Regions from separate parts of the Nocardiopsis sp. TRM 82005 genome, predicted to be linked through region 1. Evidence: riboswitches for the same ligand, from Rfam matches in the RefSeq annotation. Region 1 holds a riboswitch; each other region holds the start of a gene.
What was found. A riboswitch is a leader RNA that binds a small molecule or an ion and turns the genes downstream of it on or off. The one in region 1 is predicted to bind thiamine pyrophosphate.

Region 1 (7,674 bases):
GCTCTGTGGGCTTTGCTGGGGATTGGCGAAGCTTTTCGCGACACGCCCGTTTTCACGGTCCTCCCTTTACGGCCCTCCTGCGAGCGTGGTCGGTGGACGGCCCTGTCCGCGTGATCCGCGGGCCGGGCGGTACACGGCCGTAGGGGGGGCGACGTGACGGAGTCGAACCAGCGCCCGCCGCGCGGACGGCGGCGGCACGAGGCCCTGCGGGGGAGGGGGAGCGCCGCCTCCTCACGCGGGAAGCTGTGGGGCGCGGTCCCGGGCGTGAAGCGGTGGGCCGCGGTCCTGCGCGGAAGACTGTCCGAACCGGTGCCGAGCGGGACACGTCAGGAGGCGGTCCTGCGCCTGACGAGGACGAGCGCGGTCGCCGGGCTGCTGACCGCGGCGCTGGTGCTGCCGTGGGTGGGCAGCGTCGGACTGGTGGCCAAGGACACGGCGGCGGCCTTCATGGCCATGCCCAGCGACCTGGAGGTGCGGCCCCTGGCCGAACGGGTCCTCCTCACCGACATGGACGGAGACCCCATCGCGGAGGTCGCCGAGCGCGAGCGCGATGTGGTGCCCCTGGACGAGATCAGCCCCTGGGCGCCCGCCGCGCTCATGGCGATCGAGGACGAGCGCTTCTACGAGCACTCCGGACTGGACCTGCGTGGGACGCTGCGCGCCGCGATCCGCACCGCAACGGGCAACACCCAGGGCGGGTCCACCATCACCCAGCAGTACGTGAAGAACCTGCTCATCGAGCAGGCCACCGACAAGGAGGACGTGGAGAGCGCCAGCGCGCAGACCCTGAGCCGCAAGCTGACGGAACTGCGCCACGCCGTCGAGCTGGAGGAGCAGCTCACCAAGGACGAGATCATGGAGGGCTACCTCAATCTCGCCTACTTCGGCGCGGGTGCGCACGGCATCGAGATCGCCGCCAGGCGCTACTTCTCCGTCTCGGCCTCCGAACTGGACCCCGCGCAGGCGGCCACGATCGTGGGCCTGGTGCGCGCGCCGTCGTACTACAGCCCGATCGACAACCCCGAATCCGCGCTGGAGCGCCGCAACCTGGTGCTGGACCGGATGGCCGCCACCGGGCACCTGGAGGCGGGGGAGGCCGAGGAGTACAAGAACCGGGGGCTGGGCGTGGACGAGACCCCGCGCGGGGGCAGCTGTTTCCACGGCGAGCAGCCGTTCTTCTGCGACTACGTCATGCGCTGGCTGCGCGACTCCGACGTGCTCGCCGACACCCAGCAGGAGCGCGACCGGATGATCGAACAGGGCGGCATCACCGTGCGCACCACGCTCGACAGCGACATGCAGAAGGCCGCGGAGAAGGCGATCGAGAAGTACGTACCGGCGGAGGAGAACACCAAGTTCGCCTCCGAGGTGCTCGTGGAGCCCGGCACCGGTCGGGTGCGGGCGATGGCCCAGAACATGCCCTACGGCTTCGACGAGGAGGAGACCGGTACCACCTCGATCAACCTGGCCGTGGACCGCGACGGCGGCGGATCCCACGGATACCAGGCGGGATCGACGTTCAAGCCGTTCACGCTGGCCGCGGCCCTGGACTCAGGGCTCAAGTACGGCACCAGCTTCAACGCGCCCAAGACCGTGTCGGTCAGCGGGATGCGCAACTGCGAGGGCGGCAAGATGGCCGAGTGGGACGTGCGCAACGCCGGTGAAAGCGACGGGGGCGAGCACGACATGGTCAGCGGGACGAAGGGGTCGGTGAACACCTACTTCGCCCAGCTCCAGGAGCGCGTCGGCCTCTGTGAGACCGCGGAGATGGCTGAGCGACTGGGCATCCACCGCGCGGACGGCGAGGACCTGGGAGTGTGGAACTCCTTCACCCTGGGCGACCAGGAGGTCTCCCCGCTCACCCTGGCCAGCGCCTACGCCACCTTCGCCGCCCGGGGCACCCGCTGCGAACCGGTCCCGGTCTCCTCGGTCCGCGTCGGCAACGAAGAGGAGGAGGACAGCGAGGTGATCGAGGTGGACACCGTCTGCGAGGAGGACGCGATCAAGACCAAGGTCGCCGACGGTGTCAACCACCTGCTCCAGCAGACCTTCAAGGGCGGTACCACCAACGGCCTTGAGATCGGGCGCCCAGCCGCGGCCAAGACCGGTACCACCGACAGTTCGGCGTACGCGTGGTTCGCGGGATACACCCCGAACCTGGTCGGAACCGTGGCGGTCGGCGACATCCGCGGCGGTGAGCAGCACCCGCTCGAGGGCGTGACCATCGGTGACCAGTTCTACGGCATCGTCTACGGCGCCACCCTGCCCGGCCCGATCTGGCAGGCCACCATGGAGGAGGCCGCGGACGAGCTTCCGAAGAAGAAGTTCGCGTCGTCGCCGAAGGCCTTCGGCAGTTCGTCGTCCGAGCCGTCCGGGTCCGACAGCGACGGGGACGAGGCCTGACGCCGTCCCGGGGCGGCCGGGCCGGCCGCCCCGGGCGGGACGAGGATCGTGGGGGGCGGACCACCCCACGATCCTCCCCCGTGCCCCATACTGGAGGGAAGAACCGACAGGGGAGCGCGTGAGCGCTGAGAGTGCGGTACCAGGCCGCAGACCCTTACACACCTGATCTGGGTCATACCAGCGAAGGAAGTCGTAGGAACTCGTCACCGGTGGCGTGCTCCCGCGCACCGGAGTGATCTGGTGCGCGCCATGCTCCACCGGTGCCGCTCTTGGCCCCATGGCCCCTCGTCATCCCCCGACGAAGGGACACCAGGACATGAAGAAGAAGGACGACACCGCGAAGACCGGCTTCTGGCGGGACGTTCGCGGCCAACTGCTGGGCTGGCGCACCGTCGACATCGTCGTGGCCGCCGTCATCGGCGTCGCGGTCGGCGTCGTCTTCTGGCTGTGGAACATCGTGTGGACGGTCACGACACCCCTGTTCGTGGGGTTCCCGCCGGCGCAGGCCGCCGTCTACGGCATGTGGCTGATCTCCGGCGTGCTCGGCGGCCTGGTCATCCGCAAACCCGGAGCCGCCGTGCTCACCTCGGTCGCCGCCGCCTCGGTGTCGGCGGTCCTGGGGACCCAGTGGGGAATCATGGTCATCCTCGACGGAACCCTCCAGGGCATCCTGCCCGAGCTGGTCTTCCTCGCCTTCGGCTACCGGCGCTGGGGTATGGGCGCGGCCGTGCTCGCCGCGGCGGCCGCGGGGGTCTCACCGGCCATCCGCGACAACATCACCTACAACGTCGCCTGGCCGCTGCACTTCCAGATCGTCTACGGCGTCATCGTGGTGATCAGCGCCGCCGTCATCGCGGGCGCAGGCGCCCGGATCCTCACCACCGCCCTGGCCAGGTCCGGGGCACTGGCGCCCTTCCCGTCGGCCAGGGGCTGACCCGTGGCGGAAACACACGGGCGGGACGCCCGCCCCGGCGCGCGCGTGGAGCTGTCCGGCTGGGGCTGGCGGCACTCCGGACGCGAGGAGTACGCGCTGCGCGGCGTGGACCTGGTCGTCGAACCCGGGGAGCGCGTGCTGCTGCTCGGCGCCTCCGGGGCGGGCAAGTCCACCCTGCTGCACTCGCTGGCCGGTCTGACCGGTGAGGACGGCGCGATCAGCGGCGACCAGGAGGGCACCCTGGTCGTGGACGGCGAGCCCGCCGACCGCGGACGGGGCCGGGTCGGCCTGGTCAGCCAGGACCCCGAGACACAGCTGGTGATGGCGCGCGCGGGCGACGACGTGGCCTTCGGGCCGGAGAACCTGGGCGTGGACCCCGAGCTGATCTGGCCCCGGGTGCACGGGGCGCTGGAGGCCGTGGGCTTCCCGTACGGGTCCCGCCACTCCACGGGCGCGCTGTCGGGAGGCGAGAAGCAGCGCCTGGTGATCGCCGGGGCGCTGGCCATGCGCCCCCGCCTGCTGCTGTTGGACGAGCCCACCGCCAACCTCGACCCCGCGGGGGCCGCGCTGGTACGCGGTGTGCTCACACGCCTGCTCGCCGAGACCGGGGCGACCCTGGTCCTGGTCGAGCACCGCGTGGCCGAGGTGGTCGACCTGGTGGACCGGGTCGTGGTCGTGGAGCCCGGCGGCGGCGTGATCGCCGACGGGGACCCGGACACCGTGTTCGCCGGACACGGGTGCTCACTGGCCGACCAGGGGGTGTGGATGCCCGGGAACGAGCCCGGGCCCGACCTGGCGCCGGCACCCGGGGGAGGGGCCCTGCTGGAGGCCGTGGACGTGGCCGCGCGCACCCCCTTCCAGCTGGGCGTGCGCTCCGCGCCCCGGCGTGTGGTGCTCGACGGCGTGGACACCACCGTGTCCGCGGGGACGGCGACCGCACTGACCGGGCCCAACGGCTCGGGCAAGTCCACGCTGCTGACCATGCTGGCCGGGCTGTCCAAGCCGTACCGGGGACAGGTGCTGCCGCGCGGGCCGCTGGCCGGTGCCGACCGGCGCCCGCTCGCACGCTGGCCCGCCCGGCGGTTGGCCCGGCACGTGGGCACGGTCTTCCAGCACGCCGAGGACCAGTTCGTCACCACCACCGTCCGCGACGAGCTGCGGTTCGCCCCGCTGCGTGCCGGGATGGGTGAGGCCGAGACCGACACCTGGGTGGGTGAGCTGATGGAGCGGCTGCGCCTGACCCGCCTGGCCGACGTGCACCCCTACACGCTCTCGGGCGGGGAGAAGCGGCGCCTGTCGGTGGCCACGGCGCTCAGCTCCGGTCCCTCGCACGCGCCCGACGTGCTCATGCTGGACGAGCCGACCTTCGGCCAGGACACCCGCACATGGATCGAACTGGTGGAGCTGCTGGGCGCCCTGCGGGCCGAGGGGCGCGCCGTGGTCATGGCCACCCACGACGACCTGCTGCTGCGGCACCTGGCGGACGCCCGGGTGCGCGTGGCCGACGGCCGCGCCGTGTACGGGGCCCCGGACGGGGAAACGCGCGGTCCCGGGTCCGCCGCCGCGCGCCGCGCGGCGGCCGAGGGGAGAGCCCGTGGGTGACCGACGGTTTCCGGAGGGGGCCTGCGCCGCGGGCGGGGACACACTGACCCTGGACACACCGGAGGGCGGCGGGGCCCGCTACTGGCTCGTCGGGTTCAACCCCGCCGCCAAACTGCTCGCCGCCCTGTTCCTGGGCATCGGCCTGGTCCCGGCCGTGGACGCCGTGACCGGCGGCGTGGTGCTGGCGGGGATCCTGCTGCTCCTGCCGTTCAGCGGGATCGACCGGCGCACCCTGCTCGTCCTGAGCGGTCCCTTCCTGCTCATGGGGCTCTCCAGCGGTCTGGTCAACTACCTGTACGGCGAGCACGGCGCGGAGGGCGCGCTGGGCGCCGCGGTGCGCCTGCTGGCCATCGCCCTGCCAGGTCTGCTCGCGGCCGTGAGCAGCGATCCGACGGAGATGTCCGACGGGCTGGTGCAGCGGTTGAAGGTGCCCGAGCGGCCCGCCATGGGCGTTTTGGCGGCGCTGCGGCTCATCCCGCTGCTGGCCGACCAGTGGCGCACCATCACGCTGGCCCGGCGTGCCCGTGGGCTGGAGGCCGGGCGCAACCCCGTGCGGGTGCTCACGCTGTTCTTCGGCCGCCTGTTCGCCCTCCTGGTGCGGTCCATCCGCACCGGGACGCTGCTGGCCACCGCGATGGACGCCCGCGCGTTCGGAACCGGGCCGCGCACGTGGGCCAGACGGAGCCGTTGGCGGCGCGCGGACACGCTGCTGCTCGCGGGCGCGGCCCTGCTCCTGGCGGTGGCGTACACGCTGTCCTCCCGGCTGGGCACCCTGGTGCTGCTGTTCTCCTGAACCAGGTGGTAGGTAGTTCAGGACACCGACGTCAAGTGGAAGAGGTGGAGACCGTGGGCGAGTTCGTTCGCGTGGAGACTGACCCGGACCATCCGGCCGTGGCCGTGATCAGGCTGGACCGGCCGAAGGTGAACGCGCTCAACGCGGTGGTGACGGCCGGGATCGCCGAGGCCGCGCAACAGGTGTCCACCGACCCGGCCGTGCGCGCCGTGGTGGTCTACGGGGGCGAGCGCGTGTTCGTCGCGGGCGCCGACATCAAGGAGATGACGGACCGCACCGCCACCGAGATGCGCGAGTACGCGCGAAACCTCCAGGGCGCGTTGACCCTGGTGGCGCGCATCCCCAAGCCGGTCGTGGCGGCCGTCGCCGGCTACGCGCTGGGCGGCGGCCTGGAGCTGGCGCTGGCCGCCGATTTCCGGGTCGCGGGGGCCGGGGCGAAGCTGGGCGTGCCCGAGATCCAGCTCGGGGTGATCCCCGGCGCGGGCGGCACCCAGCGCCTGCCCCGCCTCGTGGGTCCGGCCCGGGCCAAGGAGATGATCTTCAGCGGCCGCCACGTGAAGGCGGACGAGGCCCGCGAGATCGGCCTGGTGGACGAGGTCGTCCCGGACGAGGAGGTCTACGGGGCCGCACTGGCCCGGGTCGCGAAGTACGCCGACGGCCCGGCCGTGGCGCTGGCCGCCGCCAAGGAATCCGTGGACCGGGGCCTGGAGACCGACCTGGACACGGGCTTGGAGATCGAGCGCCTGCACTTCTCCGGGCTGTTCGCGACCGAGGACCAGAAGAACGGCATGCGCAGCTTCGTCGACCAGGGACCTGGCAAGGCCTCCTTCAACGGGCGCTGAGCCGGGGAGACGGGGGAGGGCCCTACCCGGGTGCCGCCCTCCCCCGACCGCTGGTTCTCCGGTGTCCTGCGCACCTTCCCGCCCCTGGCGGGCAGGCGTGACCGGGGGAGTCCGGCCGAACGTCCGCATCCGGCCAGTCCGGACACGGAGGAGGGAACCGTGCACGCAAGTTTTCCGTCATACTCGTGGTGGTCGTCCGAGGACGGACGCGCCGCCAGAGCCCCGGGTACCCCGGCGGCGCGGAAGCGACCGCACGGGTCCCGGACGGGCCACACAAGCCAATGTTGACCCATCCCCCCGGCCGATAAGCTGGACGTGGCGGTATGCGGTCTTTTGAGGGGATGAGTTCTCGATGGCAATGTCGGCAGGTTTCCCCACGGGCGAGGAGCTGCCGGAGCGCATCGGCCACTACGTGATCCGCCGCCGTATCGGGCAGGGCGGCATGGGCGTGGTGTACCAGGCCGAGGACCCCCGGACCGAGCAGTTCGTCGCGGTGAAGGTCCTCAAGCCGGAGGTCGCGGGGGACGAGATCGCCCGGGCCCGGCTCGCCCGCGAGGTCGAGACCATGCGCCGAGTGCACAGTCCCAACGTGGCCGAGGTCATCGACGCCGACACCCAGGCCGAACTGCCGTGGGTGGTCACCGAGTACATCCCCGGCCCGACCCTGGACTCGACCGTCACCGACCACGGCCCGCTGCGCGGCCGCGCGCTCACCCGCTTCGTGACGGGCATGGCCCGGGCGATCAAGGACATCCACGAGGTGGACGTGATCCACCGCGACCTCAAGCCCGGCAACGTGATCATCTCCAACGGCGAGCCGATCGTCATCGACTTCGGCATCGCGCACGCCGTGGACGGCGCCAAGCTGACCCAGACCGGCACGTTCGTCGGCACGCCCAGCTACCTGTCCCCGGAGGTCATCGAGGGCACCGACCTGGGGCCGGCGACCGACGTCCACGCCTGGGGCGGCACCGTCGCCTTCGCCTCCACCGGCCGCCCGCCCTACGGCGCGGGCTCCTTCGAGGTCATCTTCTTCCGCATCCTCAACGGTGAGATCGACATGGACGGGATGCACGAGGCGCTGCGGCCGCTGGTCAACC
Region 2 (7,674 bases), on a different contig from region 1:
CCCCCGAGGCCCCGGAGGCCCCGGACCCCGCCGCCGCTGCCTTCTCCGAAGGCCTAACGGCCCGCCCTGAGCTCCTCCAGCACCTCGGCGAAGCGGTCCAGACCCCAGTTGAGGTCCTCCTCGCTGATCATGAGCGGCGGCGACATCCGCACGGTGGAGCCATGCGTGTCCTTGACCAGGACTCCGTGCTCGGCCAACCGCCCGCACAGCTCCTTACCCGAGGCCAGCGACGGGTCGACGTCGATACCCGCCCACAGCCCGATGCTGCGCGCGGACACCACCCCGTCGCCGACGAACTCCTTGAGGCGGCGCCTGAGTACCTCGCCCAGGCGGCGCGCGTTCTCCAGGTAGGGGCCCTCGGCCAGCATCTGGACGACCGTCCGCCCCACCGCGCCCGCCAGCGGGTTGCCCCCGAACGTGCTTCCGTGCTGGCCTGCCTGGATCACGCCGAGCACGTCCTCGTCGGCGACCATGGCCGACACCGGCAGGATGCCGCCGCCCAGCGCCTTGCCGAAAAGGTAGGCGTCGGGGACCACCCCGGTGTGCTCACAGGCCCGGACGGTGCCGGTGCGGCCCAGCCCGGACTGCACCTCGTCGGCGATGAGCAGCACCCGTTCGCGGTCGCAGACCTCCCTGACCCGGGGCAGGAAGTCCTGCGGCGGCACGATCACGCCCGCCTCGCCCTGCACCGGTTCGATGAGGACCGCGGCGGTGGTCTCGTCGATGGCCTCCTCGATGGCGGCGGCGTCCCCGTAGGGCACCGACCGGAACCCCGGCGTGTACGGCCCGAAGCCCGTCCGGGCCTCCGGGTCCGAGGAGAAGGAGATGATCGTGGTGGTGCGTCCGTGGAAGTTGGCGCCCGCCACGACGATGGTCGCCTCGTTCTCCGGGACGCCCTTGACCTCGTAGGCCCATTTGCGGGCCACCTTGACGCCGGTCTCCACCGCCTCGGCGCCGGTGTTCATCGGCAGGACCTTCTCCTTGCCGGCCATGTCGGCCAGGGCGCTGACCCACGGGCCGAACTGGTCGTTGTGGAAGGCGCGGCTGGTGAGCGTCACCCGGTCGACCTGCCGGTGCGCCGCCGCGAGCAGGTCGGGGTTTCGGTGACCGAAGTTCATGGCCGAGTACCCGGCCAGGCAGTCCAGGTACCTCCTGCCCTCGACGTCGGTCACCCAGGCACCGCGGCCCTCGGCGATCACGACGGGAAGGGGTGAGTAGTTGTGTGCCGACCGTGCCCGTGCGAGCGCGATGTGGTCCGTGCTGGAGAGTTCCTCTCCGCCGGGGTCTCCGGCCGAGTACCGCTGTCCCAGATTCTGGGTGTTGCCCATCTAGCTGCTCCGATCACCGTTGACCGACGTCAGACAAGTGATACCCACCGTCAGGCCCGGTAGCGCCCTCCGGCGGGAGGTCCCCAAGAGTTGAGCAGATGATCCTGTGGACCCACAAGGGGTGAGGCGGATCACCCACTCCGGGTGTGGCCCGAAACTCCGGTGCGAAACCTCCCGCACACCTTCTGAACGGGGCTGCGACGAACAACGTGACCTGCGATAACACCTCCGGTGACGCGCTCCACAGCCCCAGCGGCGATCGAGCACTCCACCGACGGGTACCGTCGCACCAACAGTCACTCAGCCGCCGCGAGCTCCGAGCCGTGGACGGTTTGTCGATTCGTGTCAGGGAGGTCAGGCGTGTCCACCCCCGCGTCCCCGGACGTACCCTTCTCCCTCTCCCGGCTGTTCGCCGCGGTCACCGACGCCGTTCCCGACCGGATCGCCCTGGTCGCGGGCTCCCGGCGGCTCACCTACCGGTCCCTGCACGAGCGCTCGCTGCGCCTGGCCCGGCACCTGGTGGAGGCGGGCGTACGCCCGGGCGAACACGTCGCGGTCCTGGCGTTCAACCGCGCCGAGTGGGTGGAGTCCTTCCTCGGGATCCTGCGCACGGGAGCGGTCCCGGTCAACGTCAACTACCGCTACGTCGCGGGCGAGCTGCGGCACGTCCTGGCCGACTCCCACGCGGCCGCGCTCATCGTCGAGGACTCCCTGGCCCCGACGGTCGCCGGAGTCCGGTCCGACCTGCCCAGGCTCCGGCACGTGGTGCTCGTCGCGGACGGCTTCGCGCGCAGGGCCGAGGGGATCGACTACGAGCAGGCCCTGGCCTCGGCGCCCGGGGACACGGTGCTGCCGCCCACCAGCGGCGAGGACCACTACCTGCTCTACACCGGCGGCACCACGGGCTACCCCAAGGGCGTCCTGTGGCGGCAGGCGGACATCTTCCGCGCCGCGCTGGAGCGCCGGGCACCGGGTACGCCCCGCGCCCGGACCCCGGAGGAGGCGGCCGAGCGCGCCACCCGCTGCTTCCCGCAGCGCATGCTGGTGCTGGGGCCGCTGATGCACGCGGCCGGGCAGTGGAACGCGCTGAGCATGCTGCTGTGCGGCAAGCGGGTGGTGCTGTACACCGACCGCAGCTTCCACCCGGACCGGGTCCTGGAGACGGCGCACCGGGAGGGTGTGCACACCGTGCAGCTGGTGGGCGACGCCATGGCCCGCCCTCTGGCCCGGCACCTGCTCACGGAGCCGGGACTGTGCCCCGAGCTGACATCGGTGCGCTCCGGCGGCACCCCGCTCACCCCGACGGTGCGCGCGCTGTGGCACAGCTGGCGCGAGGACGTGGCCCTGGCCGACTCCTACGGAGGCTCGGAGACCGGCGTGTGCGGTTCGGCCACCGGCGCCGAGCAGGGCGGCGGAGAGGAGCCCGAGGTACTGTCCGGGGCCTCCGACAACCGCAGCTTCACCATGGGCGGCAGTATCGCTGTGTTGGACGCCTCCCTGCGCCCGCTGCCCCCGGGATCGCCCGAGGTCGGACGGATCGCGCGCACCGGCCGGATCCCGCTGGGCTACTACAACGATCCCATCGCGACCGCCCGCACCTTCCCCACCGACGGCGAGGGGCGCCGCTGGGCGCTCTCGGGCGACTTCGGCACCCGTGCGGCGGACGGATCGATCGTGCTGCTGGGACGGGGCAGCGTGGTCATCAACACCGCCGGGGAGAAGGTCTACCCCGAGGAGGTGGAGGCCGCGCTGAAGGCGCACCCCGCGGTGGAGGACGTCATCGTGGTACCCGCACCCGACCAGCGGCTCGGGCAGCGGGTGACCGCGCTGGTCTCGCTGGCCCCGGGCGCCCGGCTGGCGGAGGCCGAACTGCGCTCGTACTGCCGTGTGCGGCTCGCGGGGTTCAAGGTGCCGCGAACCGTGCACTTCGTGGACCGGGTGCGGCGTACGTCGGTCGGCAAGCAGGACTACCGGTGGGCGGCGTCGGTCGCGCAGGTCGACACGACGGCTCCCGACCCGGTCCTGTAGACCCCCGCGCCCCGAGGGTGGGGAGCCTTTCATTTCGGGCACGTAGTCAATATGCTCCTGCTCAGCCGAAACAGGGGTTCGGCACCTTCTGATCAGCCCTCGTCCCGTTCTGCCACCGCTAGACTGACGTCTCCCGGCCCCGGCCTGGTCGGTGCACCGGCCGGTACTGGCGGCCCCCACCGCGTGTCCAGTCGGGACCGTGGATCACGTGGACAACCCCTGACCCACCCTCCACCCGTGCACACGGTGCGCGTGCGGTGGCACCACTAGGACGGAGGATGGCGCCCTCGCCCGGGTTCCGGCCCAGGCGGCGCCCAACAACCCAGATGCCAAAGTCAGTAGGCAGCTACATCTTCAACGCGGTACGCGGCGGCGCCGTGGGAGCATCCGAGGCCCTGCCCGGTATCAGCGGCGGCACGGTCGCCCTGATCACCGGCCTCTACGACAAGCTCATCGGCGGCGCGGGCCACATGGTCAGCGGCATCAAGCGCTACGTCGCCGACGTCCCGCGCGGACGCGGCGGGGAACGGGCGCGCGAGCAGTTCCGCCAGGTGGACTGGAGCGTGCTGCTCCCCGCCCTGATCGGCATGGTCGTCTTCCTGGGTCTGGCCGCCATCCTGCTCGCACCGCTGGTCGAGACCTACTCCCAGTACGCGTACGCGCTGTTCTTCGGCCTGGTCCTGGCCTGCCTGTGGATCCCCTACAGCGGCTCCGGTGAGAAGTGGCGGGCCTGGCACTACCTCGTCGCCCTGGTCTTCGCCGCGGGCGCGTTCTTCCTCACCGGCCTGCCCGGAGCGAACCTGCCCACCCACCCGGTGGTGGTCTTCCTCGCCGGGTCCGTGGCCGTGTGCGCGCTGGTCCTGCCCGGCCTGTCCGGCTCGTTCATCCTGCTCACCCTGGGCCTGTACGAGCCCACGATCAGCGCGGTCGGCGACATGGACGTCGCCTACCTGGCGGTGATCGCGCTGGGCGCGCTCACGGGCCTGTCGGTGTTCGTGAAGATCTTGCAGTACCTGCTGGAGAACTTCCACCACATGACCCTGGTCGTGCTCACCGGTCTGATGGCCGGGTCGCTGCGCGCCCTGTGGCCGTGGCAGACCGAGGACCGCACCGTTCTGCCCCCCACCGACATCCCGGCCACGGTGGTGTTCATGGTGATCGGCTTCGCCGTGGTGTTGGCGGCCGTGGTGTGGGAGCACCGCAAGCGCGGCCAGATGGTGGAGACCGAGCACCACCAGGCACCCACCCGCGTCTGAGGGCCGGGCCCGCCCCCCCGTAGCGGGCCGGTCCCCGTCCGCGGGATACCCTCCCTGGAGAACACCCACGAACGTTTACGGAGCGGGGCCGCGGCGGCGGCCCCCACGGCGCGGGGTGCCGGGACGACGTCCCGGCTGAGAGCACACCCGTCGAACCTGCCCTAGTTAGTACTAGCGAAGGAACGCCCATGAGCGCGTACAACATCGTGTCCGTCGCCGGCAGCGACCCCAGCGGGGGTGCGGGGGTCCAGGCCGACCTCAAGGCCTTCTCCGCGCACGGGACCTTCGGAATGACCGTGGTCACCGCGCTGACCGCCCAGTCCACACGCGGTGTCACGGGGGTCCACGCCGTCCCGGCCGAGTTCGTCACCCACCAGATGGACACGCTCTTCGACGACGCCACCGTGCACGCGGTCAAGGTGGGCATGCTGGGCACCTCCGAGACCACCGAGGCGGTGGCCGAGGCGATCGACCGTCATGCGCTCCCGAACGTGGTGGTGGACCCGGTGATGGTCGCCAAGAGCGGTGACCGGCTGCTGGAGTCCTCCGCCGTCGAGGCGCTGCGCGGCAGGCTGCTGCCCCGCGCGGACCTGATCACCCCGAACCTGCCCGAGGCCGCCGACCTGCTGGAGGAGTCCGAGGCCGCCGACCTGGCGGCGATGCGCGCCCAGGCCGTGCGTCTGCTGGACCTGGGGCCGCGCCGGGTCCTGCTCAAGGGCGGTCACCTGTCCGGTGGGGAGAGCGTGGACATCCTGGTCTCCCGGGAGACCGAGCCGGTGGAGTTGCGCGCTCCGAGGGTGGCCACCCGCAACACGCACGGCACCGGGTGCACACTGTCCTCCTCGATCGCGGCCCTGCTGCCGCAGCGCCCCGACGTGGCCGCGGCGGTCGGGGACGCCAAGGACTACCTGACGGAGGCGATCCGGCGCGCCGACGAGATCGACGCGGGCGGCGGCCAGGGCCCGGTGCACCACTTCCACGCCTGGTGGTAGGAGCGGCGCCCCCGCCACCACCGGAGTCGGCACACGAAGGGGGACCGGCGCGGAGCCGGTCCCCCTTCGCCAGGAGCGGGGTTCGGTCGTGTTCCGGGCCCATCGCGCGACCGGCCGCACCGGTCGGGCGAAGGCACCCGGGAAAACGCCCTCTAGGGAGTGTTTTTCAGAAGGCTTTCGGCTCAGTGAGCGGCCGTCCGGGCCATCTCACGGTGTGCGAAGTCCAGCCTGGTCGTGCTCCACGAGCGCGCAGGCGTAGCGAGAGGCAGTCCGGTGCCGCGGGACACTGGAGCCGAAGGCTCTCCCTTGCGGGTGGTGGGGGGAGACGGGCGGGACCGGAACTATGCAGAAAACACGATCTAACCCCGGACGTCCTCCATGACCGCGTCCGGGTCCCTCCAGTTCGGGTGGTCGAAGAACTTGCGCGTCTCGGCCACGATGACCGGGGACAGCAGCAGGAGCCCGAGGAGGTTGGGCAGCGCCATCAGTCCGTTGGCGATGTCGCTGAACAGCCACACGGAGTCCAGAGTGGCCACCGAGCCGATGAAGATGACCACGATGAACACCAGGCGGTAGGGCGTGACCCACCTGCGGCCGCCCAGGAACTCCACGCACCGCTCGCCGTAGTAGGCCCAGCCGAGCAGGGTGGTGAAGGCGAACACGGCGACCGCGATGGCCACGATGTAGGTGCCGACCGGGGCGAGCCCGGGGCTGAGGTCGCCCAGGCCCGTGGCGACCGCGCTGCTGGTCATAAGGGAGCCGTCCTCCCTCTCCGCCCCCGATGCCTGCCAGGCGCCGGTGGTGATGATGACCAGGCAGGTCATGGTGACCACGATGATGGTGTCGATGAAGGTCTGGGTCATCGAGACCATGGCCTGGCGGACCGGCTGCCTGGTCTTGGCCGCGGCGGCGGCGATGCCGCCGGTGCCCAGACCCGACTCGTTGGAGAAGATGCCGCGGGAGAAGCCCTGCCGGATGGCGAGCATGAGGCCCGCCCCGGCGAAGCCGCCCGCCGCGGACGTACCGGTGAAGGCGTCGGTCACCACGAGCTGGAGCGCGGGCAGGATGCCGGCCCAGTTGACGGCCAGGATGAGCAGGCAGGCGCTGATGTAGAGGAGGATCATGATCGGCACCAGGCCGGAGGCGACCCGGCCGATGCTCTTGATCCCGCCGAGGATGACGGCGCCCGCGATGATGGTCAGCGCCAGGCCCACCATCCACGGCTCCAGCGGCGTGATGTTGGTGATCTGGTCGGCGACGGCGTTGGACTGGGTGCCGTTGCCGATACCGAAGGCGGCGATGGCCCCGAAGATCGCGAACGCCATACCCAGGGTGGTGCCCAGGCCGCCGCGGATCCCGTACTTGAGGTAGTACATCGGTCCGCCGCTCTGCTCGCCCTTGGCGTCGGTGCGGCGGAACTTCACGCCCAAGAGGGCCTCGCTGTACTTGGTGGCCATGCCGATGAGGCCGACGACCCACATCCAGAACAGAGCGCCCGGTCCGCCCACACCGATGGCGAGCGCGGCACCCGCGATGTTACCGACGCCGACCGTGGCGGCGAGGGCGGTGCTCAGGGCCTGGTAATGGGAGATGTCTCCCTGGACGGACACGTCCTCCTTGCGGCGGACGAGGGCGAGCCACAGCGCGTGCGGCAGGCGGAGGAGCTGGAGCAGGCGCAGACGGATCGTGAGGAACAGGCCGACAATGAACAGCAGCGGGATGAGGACGAAAGGCCCCCAGATGATGCCGCTGACGATATCCGCCATTTCGAGGAGTTGGTCCACAGGGGATCTCCCTATCGGTGAGTATGTGGGGATGGGGGCGCTGGTACTTCTGTGCGGGGGGACCCGGCGCCCTCGTAATCACGTCGGCACTGGTGAAAGCCTCGCGATACCGGCAAAGAATCGCACCGGCGCGTAACGAACGAATCACGTGTGTTCCACATGCGTGTTTCTTCGGGAACCAGTGCGCTTGTTCTCGCGTACTCGGGGCCTCAGGCGCCTTCCTCGACCTGGGCCAGGGCGAGTCTACTGAGGGCGTCCGCGGCCTCGGACGGGGACGCGCCCTGTC
Region 3 (7,674 bases), on a different contig from region 1:
GCGGCCGGCGGGGTTGGCCCGTTCTCCGCCCGGGGGTGCCTTCGGCATGTCACCTCCCGTTTCGCCGTACTCCGGCGGCCCTAACCGTCCAGGCCCTGATCGATGGCGTAGCGCACCAGCTCCACCCGGTTGTGCAGGTGCAGCTTGGTGAGGGTGTTCTGCACGTGGTTCTGTACGGTGCGGTGGGAGATGGTCAGCCGCTGGGCGATCTGCTTGTAGGCCAGCCCCTTGGCGACCAGGCGCAGCACCTCGGTCTCGCGGGGGGTCAGTTCGGGCGCCTCCGGCCCGCGGGGCCGCTCCGCCGACGACAGCCTGCGGTACTCGCCCAGCACCAGGCCGGCCAGGCCCGGGGTGTAGACGGCCTCGCCCGCGTGCACCCGGCGCACCGCGTCCAGCAGTTCCTCCCGGCCAGCCGACTTGACCAGGTAACCGGTCGCTCCGGCCCTCACCGCGGACAGCACGTCGTCTCCGGCGCCGCTCGCCGACAGCACCAGCACCCTCGGGGGCTCGGGCAGCGCCACCAGGCTCGCGGTCAGCTCAACCCCTGTTACGTCCGGCAGGTGCAGATCCACCACGGCCAGGGTGGGGCGCGCGGCCGGGGCGATGCGCAGCGCCTTGGCTCCGTCGCCCGCCGTCCCCACCACATCGATCCCGGCCTCGCCGAGATCGCGCGCGACCGCGTCGCGCCACATCGGGTGGTCGTCCACCACCAGTACCCGGACTACCTCACTCTCCATGCGGGCGACCCTATCCCGCTCCGACGGCGCCGGGCAGGCCGTGGCCGGCCCTGGCACTCCCGGGGGCTCAGCCCCGGTTCCCGGTCCCTCAGGCCGCTCTCGTGGAGCCCGGGAACGGCGGAAGGGGCGCGCGGGCCCTTGTCGGCCCGCACGCCCCTTCCGGTCGTGCCCAGCGCGATCAGGGGCGGCGCCCCCGGCGCGCGTCAGTCGTCGTCATCGTCATCACCGCGGTCGCCGAGGTCGCCCAGGTCGATACCGCCCGGGGTCGCGGTGATCGTGATCTTCGTGTCCTTGGGGGCCTCGCCCGTGTGGGACTGGTGCGACACGGTCTGACCGCCGAGGATCCGTTCGACCTCGACCTTGAAGCCGGCCTCCTCCAGGGCCTTGCGCGCGTCCTTCACCTCCATGTCGACCACGTCGGGGATCTCCACATCCGGCGGACCGGTGGAGACGGTCAGGGTGACGGTGCCGTTGGAGCCGACGCTGGAGTTGCTGTCCGGGCTCTGCTGGATCACCTTGCCCTCGTCGACGTCCTCGCTCTCCTCCTCGACCACGTCGACGGTCAGGCCGAGCTCCTCCAGGGTCGTGCGCGCGCTCTCCAGGTCCTCGCCGACCACGGCGGGCACCGGGATGCTGCGGCTGACGGAGATCGTGACCGTTCCCTCCCGGTCGGCCTCCGCCCCGGCCGCGGGATCGGTGGAGACCACCTTTCCCGGTTCGACGCCATCGGCGTCCACGTCCTCCTGGAGTACGCTCTCCGGGTCGAAGCCGAGGTCCTCCACGGCCTTGAGGGCGTCGGCGGAGTTCTCCCCCTCCAGGTCGGGCATGGGCACCATCTGCGGACCCTTGGACAGGTACGCGGTGACCTCCTCGTCGGGGGACAGGCGCGTCCCGACATCGGGGTCGGTCGCGCCGACCGTGCCCTGCTCAGCGTCGCTGTAGACGGTCTCCTCGGACAGCGTGTAGCGCAGGCCCTCCTCAAGGATCGCCACCCGTGCGACATCGGAGCTGGAGCCGACCACGTCCGGAACGTCCGTGTAGCGGCCCTCAACGACCCACCAGCCCGCGCCGAGCACGACGAGCGCCATGACCGCCGCACCGATCCCGATCAGCAGATTGCGGCGGCGCCGGTCGTTGGGGCCGTTCCGGTAGTCGTCGTAGCCGTCGTCATCGTCGTAGCCGGCCTCGTCCAGGCCGGCGGAGTTCATGTCCACGACCATCGTGGCGTTCTCGGTGCCCGGACCGGCCCCGCCGGCGATGAGCTGCGGGGCGGTGATGGAGGCCGTGGCCGCCGACGGGGCGACGGGTGTCAGCGGAGCCTGGCTGCTCGTGGAGTCGGGGGACAGGCCCTTGAGCACTTCCAGGATCTTGGCCAGGTACTGGCCTCCGTTGCCCGGACGGTACCTGGGGTCGCGCTCAGTGGCCTTGGTGACCAGACCGTCCACCTCGGGAGGCGTGCCCGGCAGGAAGTGCGAGGGACGCGGGACGTCCTCGTTGACGTGCTGGTAGGCGATCGCGATGGGCGTCTCGCCGGTGTGCGGCTGGCCGCCGGTGAGCAGTTCGTAGAGCATGATGCCCGCCGCGTACACGTCGCTGCGCGCGTCGGCGGTGCCCTTCTCGATCTGCTCGGGTGCCAGGTAGGCGGCGGTGCCCATGAGGGTGCCGGTGCGTGTCAGGCCCTGGTTGGACTGCTCCACCGCGCGTGCCAGGCCGAAGTCGGCGACCTTGACCCGGCCGTCCTCGGTGAGGAGGACGTTCTCGGGCTTGACGTCGCGGTGGACCATGCCTGCCTGGTGGGCGGCGCCCAGAGCGGCCAGTACGGAGGCCATCACGTTCAGGGCGTCGCGCGGGGCCAGGCGCCCCCGGGACTTGAGCAGGTCGCGCAGGGTGCGTCCGGGCACGTACTCCATGGCCAGGAACACGTGCTCCTGGTCCTCACCCTGGTCGAAGACCTGCACGACGTTGGGATGGGAGAGCTTGGCGACGGAGTGCGCCTCGTTGATGAAACGCTGGACGAAGGTGGGATCCTGCGCCAGCGAAGGGTGCATCACCTTCAACGCCAGCCGCCGGTCCAGCCTCAGGTCGTGGGCGACGTAGACGGTCGCCATCCCGCCTCCGGCGATCCGGGACTCGACGAAGTAGCGTCGGTCCAGGGTGGTGCCTACGAGCGGGTCGGAAGTCGTCATGTCCACGGCGGAGTAGTGTCCTTGCTGCGGGGAGCGCGGGCTGTAGCGGCCGGTGGCGCGTACCCGACACCGGGTGTCGAACCGACACGATAGCGGAAGCCCGCACCAGGTCTGCCCCGCGGTTCGCGGTCGCGCCGCCCCGCACCACCGTCGGTGGAGGGCGTCCGCACCTGGGTTGCCTTCGTGCGCGCGCTGCCCTCCCGAGGCGTCGCACACTCCTTCCACGGTAGGGGACAGCGCCAAACGACCCGGAGGGAACGCATCGGCCCCCTCTCATATCCGCCATGGAAACGGCTCTGACCACGGCCGATGGTGTTCAGTGCCGGAGCGTCGCCACTTCGCGTCCTCCTTCTGCCCGAGCCGTGAGACCGTCCAGAACGCAACACGGGCCGCAAAAGCCATCCCGCGCCACACAAGCCACACACGGGCGCCAGTGGAAGTGTCCCAACTCTCCTCCGTCCGGAAACCGCAGGACGGTTTCCGGACAGAAGGGATCGAAGAACACTCCCTAGCGCGGTGACCGCCGGGGTCGGACGGCACTAGTCGGCCCGGGGGGAGGAGGCCTGCGCGTAGCGGCGCACCGGGATGCGCCCGGCCAGGCGGGCGCCGCGGCCCGCGCGCACGGCGTCGCGCATCGCCGCGGCCATCCGTACCGGCTCCTGGGCACGGGTCACGGCCGTGGCCAACAGCACCGCGTCGCAGCCCAGTTCCATCGCGAGGGCGGCGTCGCTCGCGGTGCCGATCCCGGCGTCCACGATCACCGGTACGCCCGCCTGCTCCACGATCAGCTCCAGGTTGTGCGGGTTGCGGATGCCCAGCCCGGTCCCGATCGGCGCGGCCAGCGGCATCACCGCCGCACAGCCCAGCTGCTCCAGGCGCCGGGCCAGCACGGGGTCGTCGTTGGTGTAGGGCAGCACGGTGAAGCCCTCGTCCACCAGCTGCTCGGCGGCGTCCAGCAGCTCCACAGGGTCGGGCAGCAGCGTGTGCTCGTCCGCCACCACCTCCAGCTTCACCCAGTCGGTGCCCAGCGCCTCGCGGCCCAGCCGGGCGGTGCGTACCGCGTCGGCCGTGGTGAAGCATCCGGCGGTGTTGGGCAGCGCCCGGATCTTGTTGCGGGCGAGGACGTCCCACACCGATCCCTGGGCGGAGGGGGAGACCCGGCGCATCGCCACGGTGGTCAGCTCGGTGCCGGAGGTGACCAGCGCATCCTCCAGGACCTCCAGTGAGGGCGCCCCGCCCGTGCCGGTGATCAGTCGGGAGCCGAAGGCGGTCCCCGCGATCACGAGCGGGTCGTCGGCGAACGCGGTGTGCTCGGTCATACTCAACCTCCTTGTACGGCGGTGAGGACGTCCACGCGGTCGCCCGCGCCCAGCGCGCTGTCGGCCCACGCGGTGCGGCGCACCACCTCGTCGTTGACGGCCACGGCGATACCGCCGGGGACCTCACCGCCTCCGGAGGCGGTGAGACCGCGTACGACCGTTTCCACGGTGGTGCCGTCGGCCACCTCACGGCGGTCGCCGTTGATGATCAGTTCCACAGCTACTCCCACTACTTCCGAGTCGTCGTGCCGTCGCCGCCGAGCACCCGGTCCGCGGCGAAGCGCCGGGCGTACTCCGGCAGGCCGCCGGTGGTCAGGGCCGCGGCCATGGCCTCGCCGGTGACCGGGGTCAGCAGTACCCCGTGCCGGAAGTGCCCGGCGGCCAGGTGCAGTCCCGGCACCCGGGTGGGGCCCAGCAGGGGTTCGTTGTCGGGTGAGCCCGGGCGCAGCCCCACACAGGTCTCGGTGACCTCCAGTTCGCTCACCCCGGGGACGAGTTCGCGCGCGTCCCGGAGCACCTGCCACAGCCCCCCGGCGGTGAGCGTGGTGTCGTGTCCCAGCTCCTCCTGGGTGGCACCGATGATCACTTCTCCGTCGGCACGCGGCACCAGGTAGGTCGGAAAGCCTCTGACCAGGCCGCGGACCGTCCGGCTGACGATCGGCGGTTCGCCGACGGGCACCCGGGCGCGCAGCAGCTGGCCCTTGACCGGACGCAGCGGCGGTACCACCGGTCCGGGGACCCTGATCCCGTCACCCCAGCAGCCCGCGGCCAGTACCGCCTGGTCGGCGGGCAGCAGGCGTCCGTCGACCAGGCGCACACCCAGCCGGGCGCCCTCCGGGCCGGGGGCGAGAACCTCCTCGGCCCGCCCGGCGACCTCGGTGACACCAGCGCGCTCTCCCGCCACGGCCAGGGCGCGCAGCAGCCGACGCGGGTCCACGGAGTGGTCCTCGGGTGCCAGGACGCCGCCGCGTACGGACGGGGCCAGCATCGGCTCCAGGCGGCGGCATCCGCGGCTGGTCAGGCGCTCGGTGGCGGTGCCAAGGCGCCGCTGGAGCTCGTGCAGCCGGGTGAGGACGGCCAGATCGTCGCGGTCGAAGGCGACCAGGAGCGTGCCGGTGGCGCGGTGGCCCACACCGAGACCGCTGGCCTCCTCCAGTTCGGCGACGAAGCCGGCGTACATGCTCGCGGACCGGATACCCAGTTCCATGAGGGGTTCCTCACCGAACACCGCCTCGGTGGCGGGAGTGAGCATGCCCGCCGCGACGGTGGAGGCGGCGCGGGCTCCGGCCGGGTCGGCCACGGGATCGGGTTCGACCAGGGTGACGCGTAGTCCCCGCTGGGCGGCACGCCAGGCGGTGACCCGCCCGATGAGGCCGCCGCCGACCACGACGACGCCGTGGTCACCGGCGCACTCGTTGGTGGGACGAGTCGTCGCGGAGGAGGGATCGTTCGACGTGCGCACGGTGCTGAGTTCCACTCCCTTCGCCGGCATGATCCGGATCAGGTTCGTGCGGTCGGAGGCTCACAGCCTCCCTCTCAGCCGGGTCTCACCCGGCTCCCGCGGGACGTATTGGTCTGTCCCCCCATCTTAGGACCTCCGCCGGGGCGGGGCCCGGGCGATCCCCGGTGAAGTGCCGGCACACCCGTGTGCAGGTACACCGGGTGCGCGGGGATGTGGCAGATTGGTCGGGTGACACAAAGCGACATCGACATCGACACACTGGTCGGCGAATGGCTGACCCTCAAAGAGGCGGCTGAGCCGCTGGGCGTGAGCCCGAACCGGATCAAGACGCTGATCCGTGAAAACCGCTTGGCGGGTGTGGTCCGCGGCGGCGAGCTGTCCATCCCCGCCGCCTTCATCGACGGCGACGACCTCGTCAAGGGACTGCCGGGCACGATGATCCTGCTCAGCGACGCGGGCTTTTCCACCGAGGAGGCCCTGCGCTGGATGTTCACCCCCGACGACTCCCTGCCGGGCACGCCCATCCAGGCCATGCGGGAGAACAGGGGAACCGAGGTGCGCCGCCGCGCCCAGAGCATGGCCTTCTGACCCGGGGCTCACGGGGGCGGGCTTGCCTTGGGCCGGCGCGGGTCAGGGCCTAGGGTGGACGGTGTGAGGACCATCCACGGAACCAGCCTGCGCAAGCGCCTGGACGCATCCCTTCTGTACCTGTGCACCGGAGCCCGGACCGAGCAGGGTGATCTCGCCGAGTTCACCGACGCCGCCCTGGCCGGGGGAGTGGACATCATCCAGCTCAGGGACAAGGGCCTGGACGCCCAAGAGGAGCTCGCGGCCCTGGAAGTACTGCGTGAGGCCTGTGAGCGGCACGGTGCCCTGCTCGCGGTCAACGACCGCGCCGACATCGCCCGTACCGTGCGCGCCGACGTCCTTCACCTGGGCCAGCGCGACCTGCCCGTGCCCATGGCACGCGACGTCATCGGCGCCGATCCCATCATCGGCCGCTCCAACAACGACGTCAGGGCCGCGGCCGCCTCCGCCGAGGAGCCCGGCAGCGACTACTTCTGCGTCGGTCCCACCTGGTCCACACCCACCAAGCCGGGCCGTCCGGCCGCCGGACTGGACCTGGTGGAGCGGGCCGCCGCCCTGGGCACCGACCGTCCCTGGTTCGCCATAGGCGGGATCGACGCGGACAACATCGACCGGGTGTTGGACGCCGGTGCCCGCCGGGTCGTGGTCGTGCGCGCCATCACGGAGGCACGGGACCCCCGGGCCGCCGCCGCCGAACTGCGCCGGCACCTGGTGGCCCGAGCCGAGCAGGGCTGACGGCCGCGGCGCCGGCTCAGGGCACCAGCAGCACCTTGCCCAGGACCGTGCGCTCCTCCAGCGCGGCGTGCGCCCGGTCCGCACGCTCCAACGGCAGGGTCAGTCCCACGTACGGTGTGATCCTGCCATAGCGCGCCAGTTCCAACACGAGGCGTAGTGCGTCCTTCTTGTCGCTGTGCGCCTCCAGGTCGAACAGTCCCACGACCTCGATCCCGTGGCGCTCGGCCTCCTCGGTGTCCACCTCCGAGAAGTGGCCGCCCGCCGACCCGTAGCTGACGAACCGGCCGCCGTCGGCCACGGATCCGAAGGCCGTGGCGCCCAGCGCTCCCCCGGCGCCGTCCAGGGCGACGTCGACCCCGGCGCCTCCGGTGAGCTCGCGGACCCGCCTCTCCCATCCGGGGCGCGAGTAGTCCACGGCCTCGTGCGCGCCCAGCTCACGGGCGAGTTCCAGTTTGGCCTCGCCGCGGGCTGCGGCGATGACCCGGGCCCCGGCCGTCCGTGCCAGCTGGACGACCAGACTGCCAGCCCCGCCGGCGGCGGCGGTGACCAGGACGGTCCTGCCGGGTCCGAACCCCGCCGTCCGCTCCAGGGCGAGCGCGGTCGGTCCGTCGTGCAGCAGTGCCAGTGCCGCCTGCGGATCCATCCCC

Region 2: linked by a shared signal. The riboswitch ahead of thiD (bifunctional hydroxymethylpyrimidine kinase/phosphomethylpyrimidine kinase) and the one ahead of AC0T5L_RS11820 (ECF transporter S component) in region 1 are both predicted to bind thiamine pyrophosphate.
Region 3: linked by a shared signal. The riboswitch ahead of thiO (glycine oxidase ThiO) and the one ahead of AC0T5L_RS11820 (ECF transporter S component) in region 1 are both predicted to bind thiamine pyrophosphate.

Annotation. Positions count from the first base shown of each region.
Region 1 covers NZ_JBWDTQ010000015.1:62,809-70,482, reverse strand. The annotation lists gene AC0T5L_RS11825 (transglycosylase domain-containing protein) at 154-2,403, shown strand; TPP riboswitch at 2,502-2,609, shown strand; gene AC0T5L_RS11820 (ECF transporter S component) at 2,720-3,337, shown strand; gene AC0T5L_RS11815 (ABC transporter ATP-binding protein) at 3,341-4,939, shown strand; gene AC0T5L_RS11810 (energy-coupling factor transporter transmembrane component T family protein) at 4,932-5,732, shown strand; gene AC0T5L_RS11805 (enoyl-CoA hydratase/isomerase family protein) at 5,786-6,574, shown strand; gene AC0T5L_RS11800 (protein kinase domain-containing protein) at 6,927-7,674, shown strand, end outside.
Region 2 covers NZ_JBWDTQ010000010.1:102,164-109,837, forward strand. The annotation lists partial or broken gene AC0T5L_RS06915 (SGNH/GDSL hydrolase family protein) at 1-20, shown strand, start outside; gene rocD (ornithine--oxo-acid transaminase) at 54-1,328, opposite strand; gene AC0T5L_RS06925 (acyl-CoA synthetase) at 1,689-3,356, shown strand; gene AC0T5L_RS06930 (DUF368 domain-containing protein) at 3,683-4,612, shown strand; TPP riboswitch at 4,714-4,812, shown strand; gene thiD (bifunctional hydroxymethylpyrimidine kinase/phosphomethylpyrimidine kinase) at 4,801-5,604, shown strand; gene AC0T5L_RS06940 (alanine/glycine:cation symporter family protein) at 5,964-7,388, opposite strand; gene AC0T5L_RS06945 (DUF6457 domain-containing protein) at 7,598-7,674, opposite strand, start outside.
Region 3 covers NZ_JBWDTQ010000050.1:3,079-10,752, forward strand. The annotation lists gene AC0T5L_RS26755 (response regulator) at 81-737, opposite strand; gene pknB (Stk1 family PASTA domain-containing Ser/Thr kinase) at 941-2,929, opposite strand; gene AC0T5L_RS26765 (thiazole synthase) at 3,463-4,242, opposite strand; gene thiS (sulfur carrier protein ThiS) at 4,245-4,460, opposite strand; gene thiO (glycine oxidase ThiO) at 4,472-5,734, opposite strand; TPP riboswitch at 5,702-5,814, opposite strand; gene AC0T5L_RS26780 (Rv2175c family DNA-binding protein) at 5,915-6,292, shown strand; gene thiE (thiamine phosphate synthase) at 6,356-7,027, shown strand; gene AC0T5L_RS26790 (zinc-binding dehydrogenase) at 7,044-7,674, opposite strand, start outside.